3 regions of the Pseudoalteromonas sp. THAF3 genome follow, and region 2 is predicted to be linked to each of the others. Evidence: predicted binding sites of a transcription regulator. Region 2 holds the regulator's gene; each other region holds the start of a gene.

What was found. Region 2 encodes MetJ, which represses methionine synthesis genes. Its sites were predicted from a motif close to TAGACGTCTAGACGTCTA; they were not measured.
Region 1: a site for MetJ is predicted at 5,169-5,186, ahead of FIU82_RS11870 (methylenetetrahydrofolate reductase). Genes of this name have one in related genera too.
Region 3: a site for MetJ is predicted at 1,862-1,879, ahead of metK (methionine adenosyltransferase). Genes of this name have one in related genera too.

Annotation. Positions count from the first base shown of each region.
Region 1 covers NZ_CP045418.1:2,548,896-2,556,892, reverse strand. The annotation lists gene purL (phosphoribosylformylglycinamidine synthase) at 1-958, shown strand, start outside; gene FIU82_RS11885 (YdbH domain-containing protein) at 1,096-3,543, shown strand; gene FIU82_RS11880 (YnbE family lipoprotein) at 3,548-3,733, shown strand; gene FIU82_RS11875 (YdbL family protein) at 3,742-4,062, shown strand; gene FIU82_RS11870 (methylenetetrahydrofolate reductase) at 4,165-5,121, opposite strand; gene FIU82_RS11865 (pitrilysin family protein) at 5,382-7,997, shown strand, end outside.
Region 2 covers NZ_CP045418.1:310,870-318,866, forward strand. The annotation lists gene priA (primosomal protein N') at 1-734, opposite strand, end outside; gene rpmE (50S ribosomal protein L31) at 1,031-1,246, shown strand; gene FIU82_RS01470 (malic enzyme-like NAD(P)-binding protein) at 1,712-2,956, shown strand; gene metJ (met regulon transcriptional regulator MetJ) at 3,148-3,468, opposite strand; gene metB (cystathionine gamma-synthase) at 3,648-4,808, shown strand; gene metL (bifunctional aspartate kinase/homoserine dehydrogenase II) at 4,818-7,163, shown strand; gene FIU82_RS01490 (penicillin-binding protein 1A) at 7,215-7,997, opposite strand, start outside.
Region 3 covers NZ_CP045418.1:2,683,480-2,691,476, forward strand. The annotation lists gene tkt (transketolase) at 1-1,623, opposite strand, end outside; gene metK (methionine adenosyltransferase) at 1,991-3,142, shown strand; gene FIU82_RS12480 (START domain-containing protein) at 3,217-3,864, opposite strand; gene FIU82_RS12485 (CYTH and CHAD domain-containing protein) at 3,839-5,362, opposite strand; gene FIU82_RS12490 (TIGR04211 family SH3 domain-containing protein) at 5,380-6,156, shown strand; gene FIU82_RS12495 (winged helix-turn-helix transcriptional regulator) at 6,277-6,759, opposite strand; gene putA (bifunctional proline dehydrogenase/L-glutamate gamma-semialdehyde dehydrogenase PutA) at 7,016-7,997, shown strand, end outside.

The sequences.
Region 1 (7,997 bases), 990 kb from region 2:
CCGTACCGAGCTGCGTTTAGCGTGGGCGGAAACCACTTATCAAATGCAGTCTCTGCGTGATAACCCTGCCTGTGCTCGCCAAGAGCATGATGCCAAAGCTGATGCCAATGACCCAGGTCTCAACGTGAAGCTGAGCTTCGACATTAACGAAGATGTCGCCGCGCCTTACATTGCCACTGGCGCTAAGCCACAAATGGCTATCTTGCGTGAGCAAGGCGTTAACTCACACGTTGAGATGGCGGCGGCATTTAACCGTGCAGGCTTTGCCGCTGTTGACGTACACATGAGTGACATTCTAGAGGGGCGCTTAACGCTAGAGCAATTCAAAGGCCTTGTGGCGTGCGGTGGCTTCTCATATGGTGACGTACTCGGGGCCGGTGAAGGCTGGGCGAAGTCCATTCTATTTAATGACATGGCACGCGAGCAGTTCCAAGGCTTCTTCGAGCGACAAGATACCTTCAGCTTGGGTGTGTGTAATGGCTGTCAGATGCTATCAACATTGCGCGAGCTGATCCCAGGCACGCAGCATTGGCCACGTTTCGTGACCAACCAAAGCGAGCGTTTTGAAGCGCGTGCAACCTTGGTCGAAGTACAAGACAGCCCATCGGTGTTCTTCAGCGGTATGGCGGGCTCACGTATGCCAATTGCGGTGTCACACGGTGAAGGCCGTGCCGAATTTGCAAATGAGGCGGCTATTCAAACAGCAGTGAACTCGGGTACTGTGGCGGTGAAATACGTAGATAACTACGGTAACCCAACCATGCAATATCCGGCGAACCCCAATGGTTCACCAGAGGCAATCTCGGGTATGACCTCTACAGATGGTCGCGCTACGGTGATGATGCCACACCCAGAGCGGGTATTCCGCGCGGTAGCGAACTCATGGCACCCAGATGAGTGGCAAGAAGACAGCCCATGGATGCGTATGTTCCGGAACGCGCGCAAGCACATTGGCTAACTATCTAGTGCTTGTCTAACCTAAAAAGGCTGCCTTGGCAGCCTTTTTTGTTGCTCTTATTGATGTGTTCCAATCAGCTTCGCTTCATGAGAAACTTTTAAAATGATCACCTACCATTTACCGCTTTAAGGAAAACTATGCTGCGCAAGCTGTTGATTGGATTAGCAGTGATAGGGCTCACTCTAGCTACCGCCTACTTATTTCGCATTGAGCTCACCTTTATGGTAGCGAAACAGTACCTTGATGCCGATGAAGCAGAGTTAACCTGTGCTGATTGGCAATGGGGGAGCGGGCTGACCACAATCACAGTCAATAAGTTATGTGTAGGTTATCGCCAGCACCGGCTTGTTATAAAGCAGGCGCGAATCACACCGCAGCACATCGATATTGAAAAAGCAGCCTTAACTCTGGCTAAGCAACAAACTCAATCATCCAGTGATACTGGTAAACCTCAGGCGCTTAGTTTGCCGCTGACAGACAGTCGTCCGTTGGTAACTGTTGAATCCCTTTCCGTGTACACGCCTTATGCCACTGCGCCTGTGCGTATGACGGTGAGTGAGCCGCAACTCAATCAGTGGGTGTTAAATGGTGATATAGCCGGTGATATCGCCATAACCTCGCAGCATATCGACTATGAACTGCATGCCAATAAAGCCTTAAGAGCCCAGCTTATGGCTGTGGCCGAGCCATCACTCATGCGCTTTAATATCTCTCAGTGGGCATTGCCGGAGCTACAAGCACAAGGGCGTTATTACGGAAACCGCATCGATAACCAGATCACTATTGCCAGCCAAGCTACCTGGCAACATACGCCTTGCCCGGTGCAGGTGAGTAGCCAGGGCAGCATCGAGGTGCGCTCCAAGAACATGCGTCGCTTTGACCTAGACACCAGTGCACTTACAACGCAATTGCGAGCGCAGGCTCAGTGTGACTATCAAGCCAGCCTAAAATCCTATTTCCCAGAGCTGCTCAAGGGGTCATGGCAGCTAACGTTGGCCGAACCAAGGGTGAGTATAGATGAAAGCGAGGTGCAGCTAACGCAAGTGCTGCTTACGCATAACAGCGAACAGACTAAAGTGGGTGTTCGCTTAGAGGCGCCGCGTGCCAATTGGCGCACAGCACAGGTGGCTGCCGATTATGCTTTACAACTAGAAACCCAGTCGTTAGGGCGGCTTAGTGTTTCGGGACAGGCAACTGAGCAGCGCATTAGCGGCGCCTTTAAAGGTCAAGTAGCCGCGCCGGTGGGTGAGAATGTGCATGTTGCCCCCGTAAGCGCCACTGGCGAGTTCGACCATAACTTTGCTGGGGCTACTGCGCTGCATGGGCAACTGAAAACCGCACAGTTAACAATGGCGCCTTATTCTGGCGAACAGGTAGCGGTTACTGTTGATGCCACTATCAGCGCAGATAACTCGATTTCAGCGCGCCTTGATACCTTTGCTGCTGTTGCGGCGAATGCTGATATTAAACTGCTTGATGTCGAACAGAATTATCAGGTACAGGCTGATTTAGGGGCAGGGCGGCGCAGCGCACAGGTTGAGGTGCAAAGCCGTATTGGGCAACTAGATTCTGCGCAGCTGAGATTAAGTGAGCTCAGTGTCGATAGTCAAGTTGATATTGCTCGCAGCATTGATGGTGAGCACCTTATCTCATGGCAGCAGGCGCAAGCTTTGGTTAAGCACAGTTGGCAAGAAACGGCTTTTCCTATCACCGTGGTATTGCCGCCGACGCCCTTACCTTCATTGCAAGCCATTGCCAGCCAATTGGCCCCCGAGTTGTCACTGACCGCCGGCACACTCAGCGCTCAATTGCACGGTGATGCGCGCCTTCAGCGTATGCAATGGCAGCTAGATGTGGACGACGCCAGCGTGCTTTATCAGAGTTACTTAGCCGAAGATATCGATACGTCGCCGCAAGGACAGTGGAATTCAGGGCAACTTCAGCTCGATGATACTAGCTTTACTATTTCCCAACTACGCGCTGGACCGGTGTTGTCACAGGTGCAAGGGCTCTGGGGTTATGACCAAGATGCCTACCTCAAAGAGGTGCAGGCCGAGGTGTTAGGTGGCACTTTGTCGCTGGATAAACTTTATGTGACTGGGCTAACGAAGCGTCGTGCTCCCACCTTCGTTGAGGTAGCACAAATTAATGCCCAAAGCCTACTGGCGCTAGAGCCACAGCAGGGCATTGAGATCACAGGGGTATTGGCAGCAAAACTACCAATACGGTTAGAGGAGCAGGGAGTCAGTGTCGAAAATGGCCGTATTTATTCGCAAGCTCCGGGTAAATTGACGATTAAAGATAACGCCGCCTTCGATGCGGTGAAAGCACAGCAGGCAGAGCTTGGGCCGATGTTGGGCATGTTGGAAAACTTAGATATCAACAGCATCAACGCCGATGTTGATTTAAAAACCGATGGTTGGTTAACCATGGCGATGCAATTAAAAGGGGAAAACCCCGAGCACCAGCAAGCTGTAAATTTTAACTATAATCATCAAGAAAATATCTATACCCTATTTAAGGCGCTGCGCTTAAGTGATGAAATCACTAAGAAAGTGGAGCAAGAGTATCAAGCGAAGGAGTAAGCGAATGAGCAAACTATCGCTGGTGGCGGTGGTCGCTATGTTAACTTTAATGGGATGCACCCATAAGGTTGAGGTAGAGAGTAAAGAGCCAATCACCATCAACCTAAATGTCAAAGTCGATCATGAGATCCGCGTCAAAGTGGATAAAGAACTCGACGAGTTATTCAGCGATGACAGCGAGCTTTTCTAGGAGGGGTTATGAAACTAGTTAAATGGAGTATGTTAGTCAGTGCCGCCATGTTGGCCTTCAGTGCCTGGGCGCTAACTTTAGACCAAGCTAAGGCGCAAGGTATCGTCGGCGAAACCAGCAACGGCTATTTAGCCTTAGTACAAAATAACAGTGAGGCGCAAAAGCTCATTGCCGAGATTAACGCTAAGCGTAAAGCCAAGTATTTATCATTGGCGAAGAAAAATGGTATCAGTTTGAGCCAAGTGGAGGCGTTAGCAGGCGCCAAAGCTATCGAAAAAACGACCGCAGGGCATATGGTTAAAGTCGACGGTCAGTGGCGTAAAAAGTAGCACTAGGGTGAGCACAGTGCAGTAGCACGCTGCACTTTTTGCCGCTCAAAATGCCCAGCGCTATCAGTAGGTATAGCACTGGGCGGGCAAAAGAAAGGTAAACTAGGCGATTTGTCGTTCTGCCAAGCTCAGCTCCATAGTGGCTTTAAGCAAACGATACAGGTTGATGGATGCATCGATTTCCTGTTTACGGTTCGTCAGTGACTCGATATTCAACCCCAGCGGCACATCCAGATGGGCGCAGCTACGTAAGATCAAATCTAAGTTTTCGCGGCAGATGCGCACCGACTCACTCAAGGTGTTTTCGGCATCAAGCATGCGCCACTTAGTAGCCTCAGGCACGGAAATCCCCAACCACTGCATAAAATCCAGCGTTTTTTCACCGCCACAAGGGGTGAAGGTTAAAATAATACGCTGTGGCGAGAGCCCTTGCTGGCGGCAGCTGCGGGCATAACTGGTGATTAGATCAATAGTCGCTTGCGCATCATAAACCGCCTGGGAGATAAAAAACTGACACCCTTGCGCCGTTTTGGTCAGTAAGCGCTCATGTTCATTACGCTTATTAGCGTGGCGCTCGGCAATGGTCACGCCGCCTAAAAAGAAGTCCTGGTGATGAGCGGCAATCTGGCTGTAGGCATCATTTAAGCTTAGCTTGATATCCCCTTGTGACGACGGACTTCCGACTAAGACTAAGTTATTTAAATCATGGTCATTGGCGGTGCTATCAAGCCACTGATTAAATTCATCCTGATTACGCTGAGCTACACTTTTATAGGTGATCACATCGGCGCGTGATAAGCGCCGCAATAACTGGCCATAATCACGTGGGTCAATGGTGTGTTTGAATGGGAAGGGGCGCGGCGTGCTGATGCGACTGCTCTCGTCCTGAATGTCATAAACCACCACACCGTCATACTCAATTTCGTGTAAACGGCCAAGCAGCTTTTCGGCAATTGCGCGCATAGCGACTTCATCAGTATCTGCTTTAGGTGGCGTAGTGCCAATTAAATACACGCCCTGACGGGGGTCCTCTATTTTTTCTCGCAGTGATAAAGCCATGGTTCTCATTCCCAGCAATTGACAATGAAATAACTATAACAGCCATTTAGACGTCTAAACAGCTTTTTATAATGAAACTTACTCAACTAGAGTGAATTTGCTTCAAGTTAAAGCGTTATTCAGCATGAGCTGACCGTTATACCCATTTTGTCGTGGCTGACATATTTGTTTACAGCAAAGTGACACCCCTAAGGTGCGTTTGCGATGTGATTTATTGCATAATGAGGAAGCTAAAAAACAACAAAACATCAAGGTTGAAGATGAAACTTTCTCTATTAGCGACAGGTGTCGCCTTCGCGCTCACTCTTGGCGGTTGCCAAAGCACGCAAACGACGACCAGCACCCCAACGGCTGCTGAGGCCGCGCCACAGTCACAAGCAGTGTTCTCCCAAGACTATGTACTTGAAGAGCTTGATAATGGCCTGCGAGTCATGGTGGTGAAAACAGACTACCCCGATGTAGTGTCATTACAAATCCCGGTGTCCGTAGGCTCACGTAATGAGGTGGAACCAGGAAAAACCGGCTTTGCACACTTCTTTGAACACATGATGTTCAAAGGCTCTGAGAAATTTCCTGCACATGTATATGCAGATATCTTGAAAAACTCCGGGGTCGATAACCGCGCTTACACCACGAATGATTACACCAATTATCACCTTAACTTCTCCAAAGAGCACCTCGATAAGGTGCTAGAAATTGAAGCGGATATCTTCCAAAACTTGAGTTACAGTGAAGAGCAATTCCGTACCGAAGCGCTGACCGTCAAAGGCGAATACTTAAAGAACAACGCCAGTCCTATCCGTAAGTTACTAGCGGCGGTGCGTAATGAGGCCTTTGATAAGCATACCTATAAACACACCACCATGGGCTTTTTTGCCGATATTGAAGCCATGCCGGATCAAAGTGAATACGGGCAAACCTTTTTCGAGCGCTTTTATAAGCCGGAATATGTCTCTTTGGTAATCGTCGGTGATGTTGACCCGCAAGCGACCATTGCGATGGTGAAAAAGCACTGGGGCAATTGGCAGCAAGGGGATTATCAAGCCGATATTCCTGTTGAACCGCAACAACAGGCGCCTCGTTATGTGCATGAGCAATACGAAGGGCTACCCGGGCACTGGTTATTAGTGTCATACAAAGGTGCAGCATGGCAGCCGCAGAAAAAAGACCGCGCGGCGCTTGATTTACTCTCTCAACTATACTTTTCTGAGAACTCAGATTTGTATCAAGAGCTGGTTGTTGATAAACAAATTGCTAGCCAAATGTTCACCTACAACCCGGAAACCAAAGATCCAGGCTTGATGCATGTGTTTGTGAAGGTGGATGATGAGCAGCACCTCACCACCGTGCGCGATGCTATCAACCGCACTTATGCTAAGGCACGTACAGAGTTGGTCGATGAAAGCCGACTACAAGCCTTGAAATCGCACCAAAAATATAGCTTTATTAATAGCTTAGATTCATCACAAAGCATCGCCTCAACCCTTGCGCGGTACATGCATTTCGAGCGTGACCCTGAGGTGATCAACAGCTTGTATGCCACTGCCGATAACATTAGTGCCGAAGATATTCGCACTATGGCGAATAAGTACTTTGTCGATAATAACCGCACCACGGTGACGATGTCGGCTAGTGAGTCGGTCGCAGGCTTTGCCAACGAGGTGCGCCTTGATGCTTTAGTCGCTGAGCATCAAAGTAAACCTACCGAGCGCCATTTTACCGTGCTCGATAACACGAATAGTTCGCCGCTGGTGGATGTTAACTGGTTATTCTACACCGGCGCGGCTGCCGACCCAGAGGGCAAAAAAGGTCTGGCGGCACTGACTGCGGCAATGATTGCCAAAGGCGGCAGTGAGTCACAAAGCTATAAAGATATTCAAAAGGCTTTATACCCCATGGCGGGGAGCTTTAGCTATCAAATTGACAAGGAAATGATGTCGTTTCGTGGTCGTATTCATAAAGACAATGCTGACAAATGGTATGCCTTGGTGAGCGAGCAATTGCTAAACCCAGGGTTTCGCGAAGACGATTTCCAGCGGCTGCAAAAGGAGCTTGTCGATAGCATTAAATCAGGCTTAAAAGCGTCTAACGATGAGGAGCTGGGCAAGGAGGTACTGTATAGCAAGCTGTATCAAGGTCACCCCTATGAAAGTTATAATTACGGCGACTTATCTGATCTGGAAAATATTACCTTAGCGGATGTGCGGGCCTTTTATCAGCAACAGCTGACCCAAAGTAAACTGCACTTGGGTATTACTGGAGCCATGCCACAAGAGCTGAAAACGCAGCTGTTAACGGACCTACAGGGCTTACCAAAAGGTGAGCAACGCCGCCTTAATGTGCCTGACGCTCCAGCGCTTGATGGGCGTTACGCTACTATTGTCGAAAAGTCGGCAAAATCAACGGCAGTGTCGTTTGGCTTCCCTATCGATACCACGCGATCGCATAAAGACTGGACAGCATTATGGTTAGTGCGCTCATACTTAGGTGAGCACCGTAACTCGAACGCCCAGTTATTCCAGCGTATTCGTCAGGTTCGGGGGATGAACTATGGCGACTATGCCTACATCGAGTACTTCCCTCGTGGTATGTTCCAAACTAAACCGGATGCCAACCTAGGGCGTTCTGAGCAAATCTTCCAGGTATGGTTAAGGCCGCTGCGCTCAAATAACGATGCTCACTTTGCTACTCGCACCGCTTTATTCGAGCTCGATAAACTCATTGCCAATGGCATGAGCGAAGCGGACTTTGAAGCAACGCGAAACTTCTTAAGTAACTATGTGCCGCAACTGGTAGCCAGCCAAGACCGACAGCTAGGCTATGCCCTAGATAGTCGTTTTTACGACACCGATAACTTTGTCGACTATGTGCGTGAG
Region 2 (7,997 bases):
AGGCCTATTTCAGGGACCAAGACTAAGGCTTGTTTGCCCTGTTGCAAAACCTCCTCTAAGCACTGCAGATACACCTCGGTTTTGCCGCTGCCTGTGACCCCCTCAAGTAAAAAAGCGGCAAAGCCAGGGGATTGGTTAATGGCAGTGCAGGCGATGGCTTGTTCGCTGTTTAACCTTGGTTTGTTGGCCACCTGCAATGGCTGCTCGCGCCATTGACTATCAAATTCAACTGCTTGGGTTATTAGTTCTTTATTAATGAGGGCATCAATGGTGGCTTTGGAGTAGCCTAGAGCTTTAATTTCCGTGGTGGGCGATTTCCCTGATTCAGCCAGCTGCTTAAGCAAGGCTTGTTGCTTTTTCGCCCGCAGTGTCGGCTGCTGTTGCCCTTGCTCGGTGAGTTGCAGGTAATTAATGCTGGTTTTATCAATATCGGCGCCTTCACGCAGCGCTTTTGGCAAAGCGGTAAAGACGGTTTCACCTAATGGATAATGATAATAGCGAGCAGTAAATTGCAATAATTGTAGGTGACTGTCATCAATAATGGCAGTGCTATCGAGCACGGCCTTAACGGCTTTGACTTTCTCTTCCGGCATCTCTGTGCTGGCTTTTACCTTTAATACCATACCGGTCAGGACACGCGAACCAAAAGGAACACTGACCCTCACCCCTACAGTCACGGCGCGAGAGCACAACTCGGTGGGCAATAAATAGTCGAAGCTACGGTGTAAGGGCACCTTAAGTGCTACTTCAACGTAGCACGGGGTCGCGTTGCTACTGTGGCTGTTGGAATCGCGAGATGATGGCAACAAAAATCAGGCCCCAAGAACTAGAATATAGCGCTAATGTACTAAATTCATGGCGCAGTGAATAGCCGCAATTAAAGCTTGAACATTAATCAGGAGTCAAATAAAATACGCGGCCTTAAGGGTGCTGAGCGGGTTATATCCATGCTTTGGCACATTGAAACTAACGCGTATGGTGCCAAACTTCGGGTTTGGAGAGCGATACGGCCTATTTAGAGGTAACCCCCATGAAAGAAGGTATCCACCCTAAGTACGAAGCAATCAACGCAACGTGCTCTTGTGGCAACAAATTCCAGACAAGCTCTACCCTGTGTAAAGACATTCACCTAGACGTATGTTCAGAGTGTCACCCTTTCTACACTGGTAAGCAAAAGATCCTTGATACAGGTGGTCGTGTAGATCGCTTCAATAAGCGCTTCGGTGCGCTTAGCAGCAAGAAGTAATCTTTGCTTGTCGAGAAAAGCACCTTCGGGTGCTTTTTTTGTGTCTATGATTTTTATCCATCCCCATTATTCATACTAGCCATTTCACCTTAAGCTCTAGCTCATTTAAAGTGACAAAAAAGCACAATAATGACGCTAAAGTTCACTAAAATTCACTTACTTTGTTATTAGCGAACAATAAGATTCGTTATCCGATCGGTATTCTTTTTAGTTATATTAAGTTATTCGGATATAGCATTATGCATGGCTTTAGGTGGTTTTTTATGCATGCATAAGTCCCTATAGTGCATGGAATATCAAAATTTACACATAAAGCTTTAGATAATGTGCATGAATTTGGGCTTAAAACCCTGTAATTTCGTACAACAGGATAGACCTGATATTGCTTGAATATATTTAGAAAAGCGGTATGGTTTGCCTTAACTAGCTGAACTCTCACATACATTTCTAGCAGGATACTCGTTCATGTCTGACTTTCGTGAAAAAGCCCTCGATTACCACGCTAACCCCGTTCCAGGAAAAATTAGCATTGAACTCACCAAAAGCGCCGAGACCGTTAACGATCTCGCTTTAGCCTACAGCCCAGGTGTTGCAGAGCCGGTGCGTGAAATCGCTGCCGATGCTAACAATGCTTATAAATACACGGCCAAAGGCAATATGGTTGCTGTGATCTCTAATGGCAGTGCCATTTTAGGGTTGGGTAACTTAGGGCCGTTAGCGTCTAAGCCGGTCATGGAAGGCAAGGCACTACTGTTTAAGCGTTTTGCTAATCTTGATTCCATCGATATCGAGGTGAAGCATCGCACCACGGAAGACTTTATTAACACTGTAGAAAATATTGCCGATACCTTTGGCGGTATTAACCTCGAAGATATTAAAGCCCCAGAGTGCTTCGAAATCGAGCAAGCGCTCATTGAACGCTGTAATGTGCCAGTATTTCATGATGATCAACATGGCACTGCTATCGTCACGGCCGCAGGCATGCTAAACGCTTTAGAAATTCAAGGTAAAGATATTCGTGATGCTCTGATCGTGTGTTTGGGGGCTGGCGCAGCGGCAGTTGCATGTATGGAACTGCTTATTAAGTGTGGCGCCCAGCGCGAGCATATTTACATGCTTGACCGTAAAGGGGTGATCCACACGCGTCGGGATGACTTAAATGAATATAAGCAATTATTTGCTAACAACACCGATAAGCGCACCTTGCAAGACGTTATTGCTGATGCTGATGTGTTCGTTGGTGTTTCTGGCCCAGATTTGCTCTCAGCTGAAGACCTTAAATTGATGGCCGACAAGCCAGTCATTTTTGCCTGTTCTAACCCAGACCCAGAAATTAAGCCGGATGTGGCACACAGTGCGCGCAAAGACTTAATTATGGCCACTGGGCGCTCTGACTACCCGAACCAGGTGAATAACGTACTGTGTTTCCCATTTATTTTCCGTGGTGCACTGGACGTGCGTGCCACCGCTATCAATGATGAGATGAAAATTGCCGCTGTAGAGGCTATTCGCAGCATCGCCAAGGAGCCAGTACCTGAGTCAGTGTTAACGGCATCTGGAGTGAGCGAATTAGAGTTTGGCGCGCAATACATTATTCCCAAGCCCATGGACCCACGATTATTGCCACGCGTAGCGAAAGCCGTGGCGCAGGCGGCTGTGGAATCAGGTGTTGCGCAAATTGATATGCCAGCGAATTATATGGCTGAGTAATCACTTTACTACTCAGCGCCAGAAAAAAGAAAACCCAAGCTTAGTGCTTGGGTTTTTTATGGCTTGCAAAGAGCAATTGCTTCACTAACCGCTTTTCATACAGGCCGACTTGCGACATGTATGAACAACACTAAGCTAGCTCCTGCAATGAGGCCTAATGCTCAGGGGTTAGTTAAACTTGCTTGTCTTTGTTAGTCCTCTCCGATAACAGGCACTTCCACACCCATTTCTTCCATAATTTTTCTCACCTCTTCCGGTACCTTCTCCGGATTATCTTTTCGGAGATCTTCGTCATTTGGCAGCGGTTGACCAGTAAAGGCATGTAGAAATGCTTCACACAGCAACTCACTGTTGGTGGCATGACGAAGATTATTCACCTGGCGGCGAGTACGTTCATCGGTTAATACTTTTAAAACATTGAGCGGGATGGAAACGGTAATTTTCTTTACCTGTTGGGCTTTTTTTCCATGCTCCGCATAAGGGTGAATGTATTCACCATTCCACTTGGCCATAATTTGCGTCTTATTTTTGGTCACTTAGGCATCAATAAGGGCGAAATTTTATCGCGTTGGTAAGGATAGTCAAATATTCATAAATTAGCTATTTAGACGTATAAATGTTTTGACTTCTAAATTGTGTTAATTTAACCTTTTGGACGTCTAAACATCCATTTTCTTGATTGGGGGCAAATATGTCACAACTAAAAAAAGACACCATCGCCGTGCGCCATGGTATTGATGCTGATAAGCACCATGGTGCGGTGGTGCCACCCATTCATTTATCGACCACTTATTCCTTTGCCGATTTTGATAGCAAACGCGAATATGATTATGGTCGTAGTGGTAATCCCAATCGGGATATTTTGGCGCAGACCTTAGCGCAACTAGAGGGAGGTGAGCACGGAATTATCACCGCGACAGGTATGGCCGCAGTGCATCTAGTGACGCAGCTACTGACACCCAATGACACCCTAGTGATCCCCCATGATTGTTATGGCGGCAGTTATCGCTTATTTACCTCTTTAGCCAAGCGGGGGTTGCTCAAGGTCGAGGTTATCGATTTCACTCAATCAAACTGTTACCAACGCTTAGTGGCCGCCAAACCCAAACTGGTGTGGATTGAAACGCCCAGTAATCCCATTTTGCGACTCACGGATATCCGCGCAGTGTGCGATGCCGCGCAGAGCATCGGTGCGCTGGTTGCAGCCGACAACACGTTTTTATCTCCCGCCTTACAGAACCCGTTGTTATTGGGTTGTGATGTGGTGGTGCACTCGACCACTAAATATATCAATGGTCACTCCGATGTGGTCGGTGGTGCGGTGATCACCAAAACCAAAGAATTGGGTGAAGAGCTGGCATGGTGGGCTAATAATATTGGCATTACCGGTGCCGCTTTCGATAGCTATCTCACCCTGCGTGGTTTGCGTACCTTGAAAGTGCGCCTTAAGCAGCATGAAGAAAATGCCTTGGCGATTGCTCAATACCTTGAACAGCATCCTAGTGTGCAGTCAGTTTACTACCCAGGGTTGAGTTCGCACCCACAACACGACTTGGCAAAAGCGCAGCAACAGGGCTTTGGCGGTATGGTGAGCTTTGATATTAAAGGTCAGCTGCAAGACAGTGCAAAATTCCTTACTTCAGTAACGCAGTTTACCTTAGCGGAGTCGTTGGGCGGGGTGGAAAGCCTTATTTGTCATCCCGCGACCATGACTCATGCGGGCATGGATAAAGCCGCGCGACTTGAAGCCGGGGTCGGCGACACGCTTATCCGGATTTCTGTAGGTATTGAAGATAAACAAGATCTTATCGATGACTTAGAAGCCGCTTTTAACGCGTTAGCAAGAAAATAAGAGGATACTATGACTCAGGTTGTACATAAGTTTGGTGGTTCGAGTCTCAGCAACGCGGCGCGTTACCATGCGGTCGCCAATATTGTTATCGGCAACAGCCAACTCGGTGACGTGGTGGTGGTCTCTGCGGCGGGCAAAACCACGGATACGCTAGTGAAGTTGTGGCAGGCCTACCAACAGCACGATAGCCATGGCTATCATGATGTCTTGCAGTTGCTACGCACCCATCAGCATGAGCTTATTGATGAGCTATTAGCTGCGCCCCCGGCAAACGCTCTGCAGTCACAGCTTAATAGCGAGCTTCAGCGCATAGCCGAGCAGTTGCAGACCAACACCTTAGATGAGGCGTCCTTATTAGCCCATGGTGAACTGTGGTCGGCCCGCTTGCTCGCGACCTATTTGCAGCAATTAGGCTATGCTGCGCAAGATCTTGATGCGCGGCAGCTACTGTGTGTGCACCAAGGGCAACTACTGCATTTGGATAACGAAAAGCTCTGCGAGCGCCATATTGCCAGGGATAAAATCAACGTTGTAACGGGGTTTATTGCCGCCGATAGCAACCAGCAAACAGTCACCTTGGGACGCAATGGCAGTGACTACAGCGCCACCTTATTGGCCCGTTATGTCAACGCCAAACAAGTTTGCATATGGACCGACACGCAGGGGGTTTTCAGCACCGACCCACGTAAAGTAGCCGATGCCTTAAAGTATCAAAAAATTTGCCGTGGCCAAGCCAACCGCCTGGCCCAGTTAGGTAATCCGGTATTGCATGCGAAAACGCTGTCGCCTTTGCAAGGTAGCGCCATCAAGCTATCGGTGCGCAGCTCCTATGACAGCGATGCCAGTGGCACTGAGATTGTCCGCGAAGGTTACTGTAAGCATAAACGTTTTTTGACCACCATAGAGGGCGTTGACCTATATCGTGTGTCGAGCCTTAAAGTGGATGAACTGGCAACCTTAAGCCAGCTTATACAGCACACCATAGGCCACTTTCAGCAGCAGGGGGTAGACTTTTTGATTGTACCCAGCGCCCATAGCACTCTTATCTCCCGTGAGCTGGGAGAGCGTGGACAACTCGTTGAGTCAAACCTCAATGGGTGCGCCTTAGTCAGCCCAAACCAGTATACTCAGCAAGGCTACCAAGAAATGCTGGCATGCTTAGAGCAACTTAACTTAACTATCCGCTTTAGCCACTGCGATCAAGACTACGCCTTGGTACTGACCGATCAAATCATTGATGCCGATAGCTTAGGGAAGGTACACCGCACTTTAATTGGTGCACACCAGCAAATTGCCGTGATTGTCGCCGGCCTTGGAAATGTGGGCAGTGTGTTTTTACAACAGTTTACGCAGCAGTTAGCGCGTTTAGAGCAGCACTTTGAGGTAAAACTGGTTGGTCTACTGCGAAGTCGCAGCATGTTATTTGACCCCTGTGGGTTAGACCCGCAGAACTGGCAAGGTCAATGGTTAGAACAAGCAGTTCCCTATCAAAGCGAGCAGTTGTGCGAACGCCTCAATGAGCTTGATTACGAACACAAGGTGGTCATTGATATAACCGCCAGTGAGTCATTCAGTGGTTTATACCCTGATTTTGTGCGTGCTAACTGTCATTTGATCAGTGCCAACAAGTATGCCGGAACAGCGCCACATAGTTGGTATCAGTCGTTACGTAACGAGCTGGCAGAGCGCAATCTCAAATGGCGTTATAACACCAGTGTTGGCGCTGGGCTACCCATTAACTTTGCATTAGCCGATTTGCAGCGCAGTGGCGATGAGATCACCCGTATTCAAGGTGTGTTTTCTGGGACGCTATCATGGCTATGCAGTCACTATGATGGCAGCCAAGCTTTTTCTGAGCTGCTTTTTGCGGCGCAAAAGTTAGGCTTTACCGAGCCCGATCCGCGTGAAGATTTATCCGGCCGAGATGTACAACGTAAGCTGTTGATCCTCGCACGCGAGTTGGGTTTGCAGTTGGACATTGACGATATTGAGCTAAGCCCGCTGATGCCAGAGTCTTTAGCACAAGGGAGCTGGCAAGATTTTCTGGATAACATTGCCTTACTTGATGACTTTGTTGGCACCCACGCACAGCAGGCGCAAAAAGAGCAAAAGGTACTGAGGTACAACGCTGACTTACGCATTGTTGATGACAAGGTAAAAGCCCAAGTGGGTCTTGTTGCAGTAGCACAATCCAACCCCTTAGCTGGATTAAGTCCGGGCGACAATATCTTTGTCGTTAACAGTCGCTGGTATGCGCAGAATGCCTTGGTTATTCAAGGCCCTGGTGCAGGGAAAGAGGTCACCGCTGCAGGTGTCCACTCAGATCTCTACTGGCTTATTGAGAGTCTTAGTTAATGCGGTAACAGGGTAATAAAAAAGCCAAGCATTATTGCTTGGCTTTTTTATTTAGAAGAGTTCGTCTTCAGTGGGCAGCTCAGGTTCATCCTGCCCTTGAGTTTCGAAGATCACCGGCGGCGCTTTTTCCACATATTTAGTGGGGGCAGTCCCTTTTATAAAGTATTCGAAGCGGCTGGTGTGGTCATTTTGATGACTCAATAATCCTGATTTTAGATCAATTCGTACTGATTCCAGTCCTTCGGGTGGCTCGATAGGGGCCGCAGGCTCATCTTCAAGGGCCACACGCATGTAATCAATCCAAGCCGGTTGCGCTGTTTTTGCACCAGACTCGGCACCAAAGGTTTGTCCTTTCCCTAAGTTGTTGTTGTAACTGGTGCGCCCTAGTGGGTTACCTGGGTTATCGAAGCCAACCCACACTGTGGTCATAACATTGGCGTTAAAGCCACTAAACCAGGTATCGACCGAGTTGTTAGTGGTGCCGGTTTTACCTGATAAATCACGGCGCTTTAACCGCGTCGCGCGCCAGCCAGTGCCATTCCAGCCGGTGCCATGCTTCCAGCTGCCACCACCCCAAATTGCACTGGTCATCGCATCGGCAATTAAGAAGGCATTCTGTTTAGAAATAACCCGTGGTGCGCATTGCGGTAACTGGGTATCAGTAGTCTCTGTGCTGTCAGTGTTGTCGGGGTTACCCTCACTGGCGCCGCTGGGCTCAAGCATTGCCAGCTCTGCAAACATTTCATTACTGCGCTTTTGCTCTTCAGAGCAGGCCTTATAGGGGTGAGCTTGCATTAGCACTTCGCCTTCGGCGCTTTGTATTTCGGTAATAAA
Region 3 (7,997 bases), 860 kb from region 2:
CCCACCTTTTTTCACATCAGCAAGCTGCTGCGCATCGCGTGCTTGCTGAGCAAGACCTTGACGCGTAAAGACCAGCGACGTTGGCCCATCTTTGCGCTCTATCGCTTGCTGCCACGCAATGGCTGACTCAACTTGGTCACATGGACGCCAATTCACTAGATTCGGTGTATAACGTAGGCTCGCCATTTGCTCAACCGGTTGGTGAGTCGGTCCATCTTCACCCAGGCCGATGGAATCGTGGGTGTAAACAAAGATGCTAGGCGTCTTCATTAGTGCAGCCATGCGCACCGCATTGCGTGCATACTCCATAAACATCAAAAAGGTTGCACCGTAAGGAATGAAACCTTTGTGCAGGGCAATGCCATTCATAATGGCGGACATACCAAATTCACGCACACCATAGAAAATGTAGTTACCTGACGCGTCGTCTTTACTAAGGCCTTTTGAACCACTCCAAATAGTTAAGTTCGATCCGGCCAAATCGGCTGAGCCGCCCATAAACTCGGGTAGCATGGGGCCAAAGGTATTCAAGGCATTTTGCGATGCCTTACGTGTTGCTGGGCTATCAGGGTTTGCTTGTAACTGCTCAATATAGGCTTGCGACTTCTCAGCCCACTCAGCAGGCAATTCGCCATTTTGGCGACGTTCAAACTCAGCAGCAAGCTCAGGGTATGCCGCCTTGTATGCCGCAAACTTATCCTGCCAACTCTGCTCTGCTTGTGTGCCCTTCTCTTTAGCATCCCACTGTTGATAGATATCATCAGGAATCGCAAAGGCGTCATGAGACCAACCCAAGAACTCGCGCGCAGCTTTAATTTCATCATCGCCCAACGGCGCACCGTGGCAATCATGGCTTCCTGATTTATTCGGAGAGCCGTAACCAATCACTGTTTTACAACAGATAAGCGTTGGCTTGTCACCTTGGGCGCGACCTTCATCAATAGCAGCGCGAATAGCCTCGCTATCGTGACCATCAACATTACGCACCACGTGCCAGCCATAAGACTCAAAACGCGCGGGAGTGTCGTCACTAAACCAGCCTTCTACCTCACCATCAATAGAAATACCATTGTCGTCCCAAAACGCAATCAACTTACCAAGGCCTAGAGTTCCTGCAAGCGAACACGCCTCGTGAGAAATCCCTTCCATTAAGCAGCCGTCGCCCATAAAAGCGTAAGTATAGTGATCAACAATTTCATGGTCAGCGCGATTAAATTGAGCAGCAAGGGCTTTCTCCGCAATTGCCATGCCTACCGCATTGGTGATCCCCTGTCCAAGCGGGCCCGTAGTAGTCTCAATACCCGGAGCGTAACCGTATTCAGGGTGGCCCGGAGTTTTTGAATGAAGCTGACGGAAGTTTTTAATTTCCTCAATAGGAAGATCATAGCCGCTTAAGTGTAAAAGCGAATAAATCAGCATTGAACCGTGGCCATTTGAGAGAATAAATCGGTCACGGTCAGCCCAGTTAGGGTTGCTCGGGTTATGCTTAAGATAATCGCGCCACAGTACTTCGGCGATATCGGCCATGCCCATCGGGGCACCCGGATGACCTGATTTAGCTTGTTGAACCGCGTCCATGGAAAGCACGCGAATGGCGTTTGCAAGTTCTTTGCGTGATGGCATGAATTCTCCTACCTTTAAATGTATTTGCGCTGGGGCTTCACTCGCGCTCATGCTGGCGCGGGTAAAGAATAAGACGAAAGCCCATTCTTACTTATTCATCTGCCCCCTGCAATTAAAAATTGGGCATCGAGCGAGTAACTTTAGAATTACTCATAACGAATAAAAATACTGATAACTAAAAGAGTACAAAAACACCAAGCAATAAAGGTCAAAAGACCGCTATACAATCAATTTTATTTAGACGTCTAGGCGTAAAAAGCTAGGAAATCACCTGTGATTTAGCTAGAATACGCGCCTTAATTTATGCTGCGCTCAACCCAGTGGCTGGTATGATCTTGGGAAGCGCGATACTTGTGAGCAGAAACTTATGGCAAAACATTTATTTACTTCTGAGTCTGTGTCTGAAGGACACCCGGATAAAATCGCTGACCAAATTTCTGATGCGGTACTCGATGCTATTTTGGCGCAAGATCCCCATGCCCGTGTAGCCTGCGAAACCTATGTGAAGACCGGTATGGTGATGGTGGGTGGTGAAGTCACAACCAGTGCTTGGGTCGACATCGAAGAGTTAACGCGCAAAACCGTGCGCGAAATTGGCTACACCCATTCCGATATGGGCTTTGATGCCGACTCATGTGCAATTCTAAACACCATTGGTAAGCAGTCTCCTGATATTAATCAAGGTGTTGACCGCGCTCGTCCAGAAGAGCAAGGTGCAGGCGACCAAGGCTTGATGTTTGGTTATGCCTGTAATGAAACCGACGTGCTCATGCCAGCGCCCATTACCTATTCACACCGCTTGGTACAACGCCAAGCCGAAGTGCGCAAAAATGGTGAATTACCGTGGTTACGCCCAGACGCCAAGTCACAGGTGACCTTTGCTTATGAGAATGGCAAGGCCGTTGGTATCGATGCCGTCGTGCTGTCAACGCAACACTGCGATTCTATTGCGCAAGATGACTTGGTTGAAGCGGTCATGGAGACCATTATCAAACCAACGCTACCGGCAGAGCTTATTACCGATGCGACTAAATTCTTCATTAACCCCACAGGACGCTTCGTGATCGGTGGCCCGATGGGTGATTGCGGCTTAACTGGTCGTAAAATCATCGTTGATACTTATGGCGGTATGGCACGTCACGGTGGTGGCGCATTCTCAGGTAAAGATCCATCGAAAGTGGACCGCTCTGCCGCTTACGCAGCACGTTACGTTGCCAAAAATATAGTCGCGGCCGGCCTGGCCGATAAATGCGAAATCCAAGTGTCTTATGCCATTGGCGTTGCCGAGCCAACGTCCATCAGTGTTGAAACCTTTGGCACCGGCAAATTAGACGAAACGCGTTTAATCGAACTGATCCGCAAGCATTTCGATTTACGTCCTTATGGTCTAATTCAAATGCTTGATTTAGAACGTCCGATTTATCAGCCTACAGCGGCTTACGGCCACTTTGGTCGCAATGAATTCCCATGGGAAGCGACCGATAAAGCACAGGCACTTAAAGCCGACGCTGGATTATAAGTGAATTACCTATAAGTTAATTGAAAAGCGCCTGCATGGCGCTTTTTTTATAGCTATAACCCTACTCTCGGCAGTTAATCCTCGCCGCAATCGCCGGCACTGATTGGCGCGACTTGCAGAGCCTGTACTGCTGCTAACTGACTTTTCAAGCTCATCATAGTTTTAGATACACTTTTCAACGATACTTTATTACTGAGCCAGCGTGGAAGCTTACCACCTGGGTCGGCAAAAACCTGATAGCGGATAAGTAAGCCGTCGTCTTGCTGCGTCATTCGCCAGTTAGCAGTCAAGGTTGTGATGCGTACCCTATCACTTTTACGAGCGATATTTGGGTTATAGGCATGCACCCGTAACTCAGTGGTATAGTCATTGACACGCTGATAGCAACTTTGTGTATAGAGCTCCCTATCAGCAACGGGCCAAGGCGAATTAATCACCGTGTATACGCGGTTGCGATTACCTTGCGAGTGCAAAAGACGAACTTCTTGTACTGCATGCAACCACTGCGATGCTTGTTGGGTGTTATACAGTAGCGTCAGTAACTGAGCTGTGCGGGCGTCGGCAACGAAAAGCTCAGCATAAATATGGTAGATACCATCTTTACTGACGGTATAGACCACTTTCAAATCAGGGAGATTTTTATAATTCCGCCAAGGTTGGATTTCAGCCCCAGCTGCAAAGCTGAGGCTAAGTAGGCTAATCGCGCCAATAAGGTTGAACATCACGAGTCGCTTTTCGGCTTTGCTCCATGGCACTCAACAGACTATCGGTTTTTTGCGTCAACCAAGCCTGAATTTTGATGAATTGCTCGCTCTCATTACCTTGGCACAGCTGACCGAGGTAATCGAGGGTGAATAATTCAAAAGTGCCGTGCACAATATCTAGCCATGGCGCCCGAAAGCTCATGCGCAAAGACTCATCAAACAATGCGCCCAAACAACAGCCACTTAAAAGATTGCGTTCCAAGCGCTGCTTAAGCTGTAAGTACTGCTCGCTGGCTAGCGGCTGTTGAGGCTCAACGAGCTCTTTCATTTCCTGCCAATCATAGTCGAGTAGCCGTGCCGCCAGATCATGAATTGGCTGTTCACCAGCCTGAAGTTGCGCTTGCCCCCATGATTGTCGCCACCCTCGCTCGGTCAACCAGATTGTTAAATCTAACAACAGCAGGTTATAGCGTGTGCTAGTGAATATAGCCTGGACATCGTCAATGCTTGGTTGGATGGATTTTAGATCGCCTATCACCTGAGTCAGCTCTGGTGCTGCATTGATTTTCTTATAATAAGCATGCTTTTTCGAGGTAAAGGTTTTCAGTTGAATCGCCGTCTCGACCCAACTTAATTCGCTCAGTAACCACTTAAGTTCACCGCGCAGACGCTCGGTCGCTTGTTTTTCAACGATATCGCTGAATAACCACAAACTATGGCGAATAAGACTGACACCATCGGTTACCCGTTTCAGTGTTTTAAGGGTCGGCTTTTGGAAATAACATTGTTCGTGTTTTTGTACAAAAGCAATGCCATAACTCAAGCACTTCTCCAGTGCCCGCTCTTGGCTGTCATCGTTGCTCAGCGGCACAAGGCCAATCTCTTTACTGGCTTTGAGCGGCTGATCGTCCGCCAGCCGATAACCTCGAGCTGCCTTTGAGTAATAACCCATGCGTAGAGGCAGGTTATCGATTAATTTTTCAGCTAGGGAAAACAGCTCACTGCGCTCCCCCTTTACTAATTCAATCTCAAGTTCGCAAATCGGCTCTACATTGGCGTTGGCCGATACCTCCCCCTTATCCAGAACCACTTCAATTTCAGTCCCGGCTTGGGTTTCAACTAACCAAGTACGACGAATAAAGTTAGTACTAAATAGCGGATAGAGGTTGTCGGCTAACGCGTCCACTTGCACCCCATGAGGCCAAATACTGGCATCAAAGTCGTGCAGCTCTGGACGATTTCCGTCAATAGGCAAATTGTACTCTGGACGCTGGTGCAGCCCACCCACGTTCTCCCCTGCAAGCTTAATGGTTTGCTCACAAATGCCGTCACAACAGCGAGTGCGAAGACCAATATCTAATGCTCTAAGCTCTCGGCTCGGGGTGTCGAAATAAGCATTTTGCAGGTTGCGTGCGGGTTTATTTTTTACGGTTTTTGCAAACTGGGTAATGAGTGCGGGTATGGACGGTATCACCGCCTCGGAAACTAAAAACTTAAGCTCTATCTCAGTGTCCATGCGCTATAGGAAGACCAATGAAATCGTCAAAAGCACAACATAAACAAAGCCGCCTACGAATGCAAACATTTTGCCATTTGACCGTGCTATTTTGCCCCTTTACTAGCGTCGGTGAGTTACAAAATCCCCCTTGCCAATCACTGCGCCAACCCATACTATGCTGGGATTGGAGAAATTATTTACGTAAAACAAGGTTAAGTTGGATGGTCAAACACGCCTGTGTCGCGCTTGCTTTTATGCTCAGCGCATTGTTCACCACCGCAGCACACGCAGAACAAGGCACCGCCTATATCAGTGATGAACTGTATATCTTTATGCACTCTGGAGCAGGTAAAAACTACCGCATTTTAGGTTCAGTTGATGCGGGCACGCCAGTGACACTGGTGAGCGGTGAAGAAAATAACGGCTTTCTCGAGATAATCGATGATAAACAGCGCCAAGGCTGGGTTGAAACTAAGTTCATCAACCAAGATAAAAGCTTAAAGATTCAATATCAGGAACTTGGTGAGCAGCTGGCACAAACTCAACAGGCATTGCGCAATGCCCAAGCACAGCTTCCCGAGCTACAAACGCTGAATCGCGACTTGCAGGAGCAAGCCCAGCAGTTGCAAGCTCAACTAGATCAAGCGATTGCCGAGCGCGACGCGCTTAATGCTAAACAACAAGGTTTAAAGGCCAAAGAAAAGCGACAGTTACTCACCTACGGTGGGGCAATTGCATTTATTGGTCTATTCTTAGGAATAATCCTCACCGTTATCTTGTCGCGCCGCAAGCGCTATGACGGATGGGCATAATCACTATTTTCAATTTGCATTGAGCCAAAAAGAGCACCTAGGTGCTCTTTTTTTTGCCAGCCGCTAATAGCGCTATTCGTAAACTCTATATTACAGCTTGTGTTTGCATGCTCAGGGCATTCACAGCTCGATACTGAGCCCAGTATCTTCTTTTACTTTTTCAATCACCATGTACGTATGATGCGTACCGACCCCAGGAATATCCACTAAATCTCCCAGTACTTGGCGGTATTCGTTCATATCACTGACACGCACCTTGAGTAAGTAGTCGTAGCCTCCAGCAACCATATCGCACTCCACTACTTGTGGTGTATTGAGGATATGCTCTTTAAAAGTTTTAAATACCGAAGTATTAGATGTCACTAACGACACCTGCACATGGGCCAATAAACTTTGGTTTAATTTTTGCTCACTGAGCTTAGCATGATAGCCTTCAATAAAGCCTTCTGATTCGAGCCGTTTTACACGGTCGAGGCAAGGGCTAGGACTGAGGTTAACTTGCTTAGCTAAATTGACGTTAGAGATCCGACCATTGCGTTGTAAAACGTCGAGAATAGCGAGATCGATTCGGTCTAAGGTGCGAGGTTTAGCTGTTAAAGACATAGCAGCATTTTATACGGACAACGAAGAAATATGCCCTGTAAATTATCGTATTTCGAAAAATTAAACCAGCATATTCTGCGGCATTTTCATTAGAATGCCCGCGAATATGTATTCATATTGAGTGCAATCTCACCTTCGCGTTTTAGCAGCGGGGTGACCTACACTGTAGTAATTGTCGTAACCGAGGCCCCACCATCTCACCTTGTGGTGTGGGTACAGTTGCTATTTTTAGACTCCATGATTTTGAGGGTTGCTTATGTTATTTGAAGGCAATTTGATTACTGAATGCCCTATCCGCCAGAAGATCCGTGACTTCTATCGCATTGATGAAAATGAAGTGATTGATCATATTTTACCACTGGCTGAAGTAGGCGTTACGGCACGCAGTCGCGCTTGGGAGCGCGCACGACAAATGGTATTGAATATCCGCAAGGACCAAGACGGTCAAAACGGTATTGATGCCCTGTTAAATGAGTTCTCCCTGTCGACTGAGGAAGGGGTGGTGTTAATGTGTTTGGCCGAAGCGCTATTGCGAGTGCCAGACAAAGAAACACAGGATAATTTAATTCGCGATAAACTCGCTAATGGCGACTGGAGTTCGCACTTAGGTAGCAGTGAGTCGCTATTTGTTAATGCCTCATCGTGGGGCTTGTTGGTCACCGGAAAAATGGTGAACTACACCGACAAAAACAAAGAAGAACAGTTTGGCCTGCTAAAACGCACCATGGGCCGCCTTGGCGAACCGGTGATCCGTAAAGCAGTGAACTATGCCATGAAGATCATGGGCAAGCAGTTCGTTATGGGGCAAACCATTGATGAAGCCATTGAGCGCGCCGAAGAGACCGAGCGCAAAGGCTATGTTTACTCATACGACATGCTAGGCGAAGGCGCCCGCACTATGGCGGATGCTGATCGCTACTACGACAGCTACGTCAATGCAATTAATGCCATTGGTAAAGCGGCCAATGGTCGCGGCCCAGTAAAAAGCCCCGGCATTTCCGTTAAATTATCAGCAATTCATCCACGCTACGAGTTCACCCACCGTGAACGCGTCATGTCAGAGATTGTGCCCAAGCTAAAAGAGCTTGCACTGTTGGCGAAAAAATACGATATCGGCCTCACCGTTGACGCCGAAGAAGCCGATCGCCTAGATATTTCTCTTGATGTCATTGAAGCGGTATACAGCGATCCTGATTTAGGTGACTGGCAAGGTTTTGGTCTGGCCGTACAAGCCTATC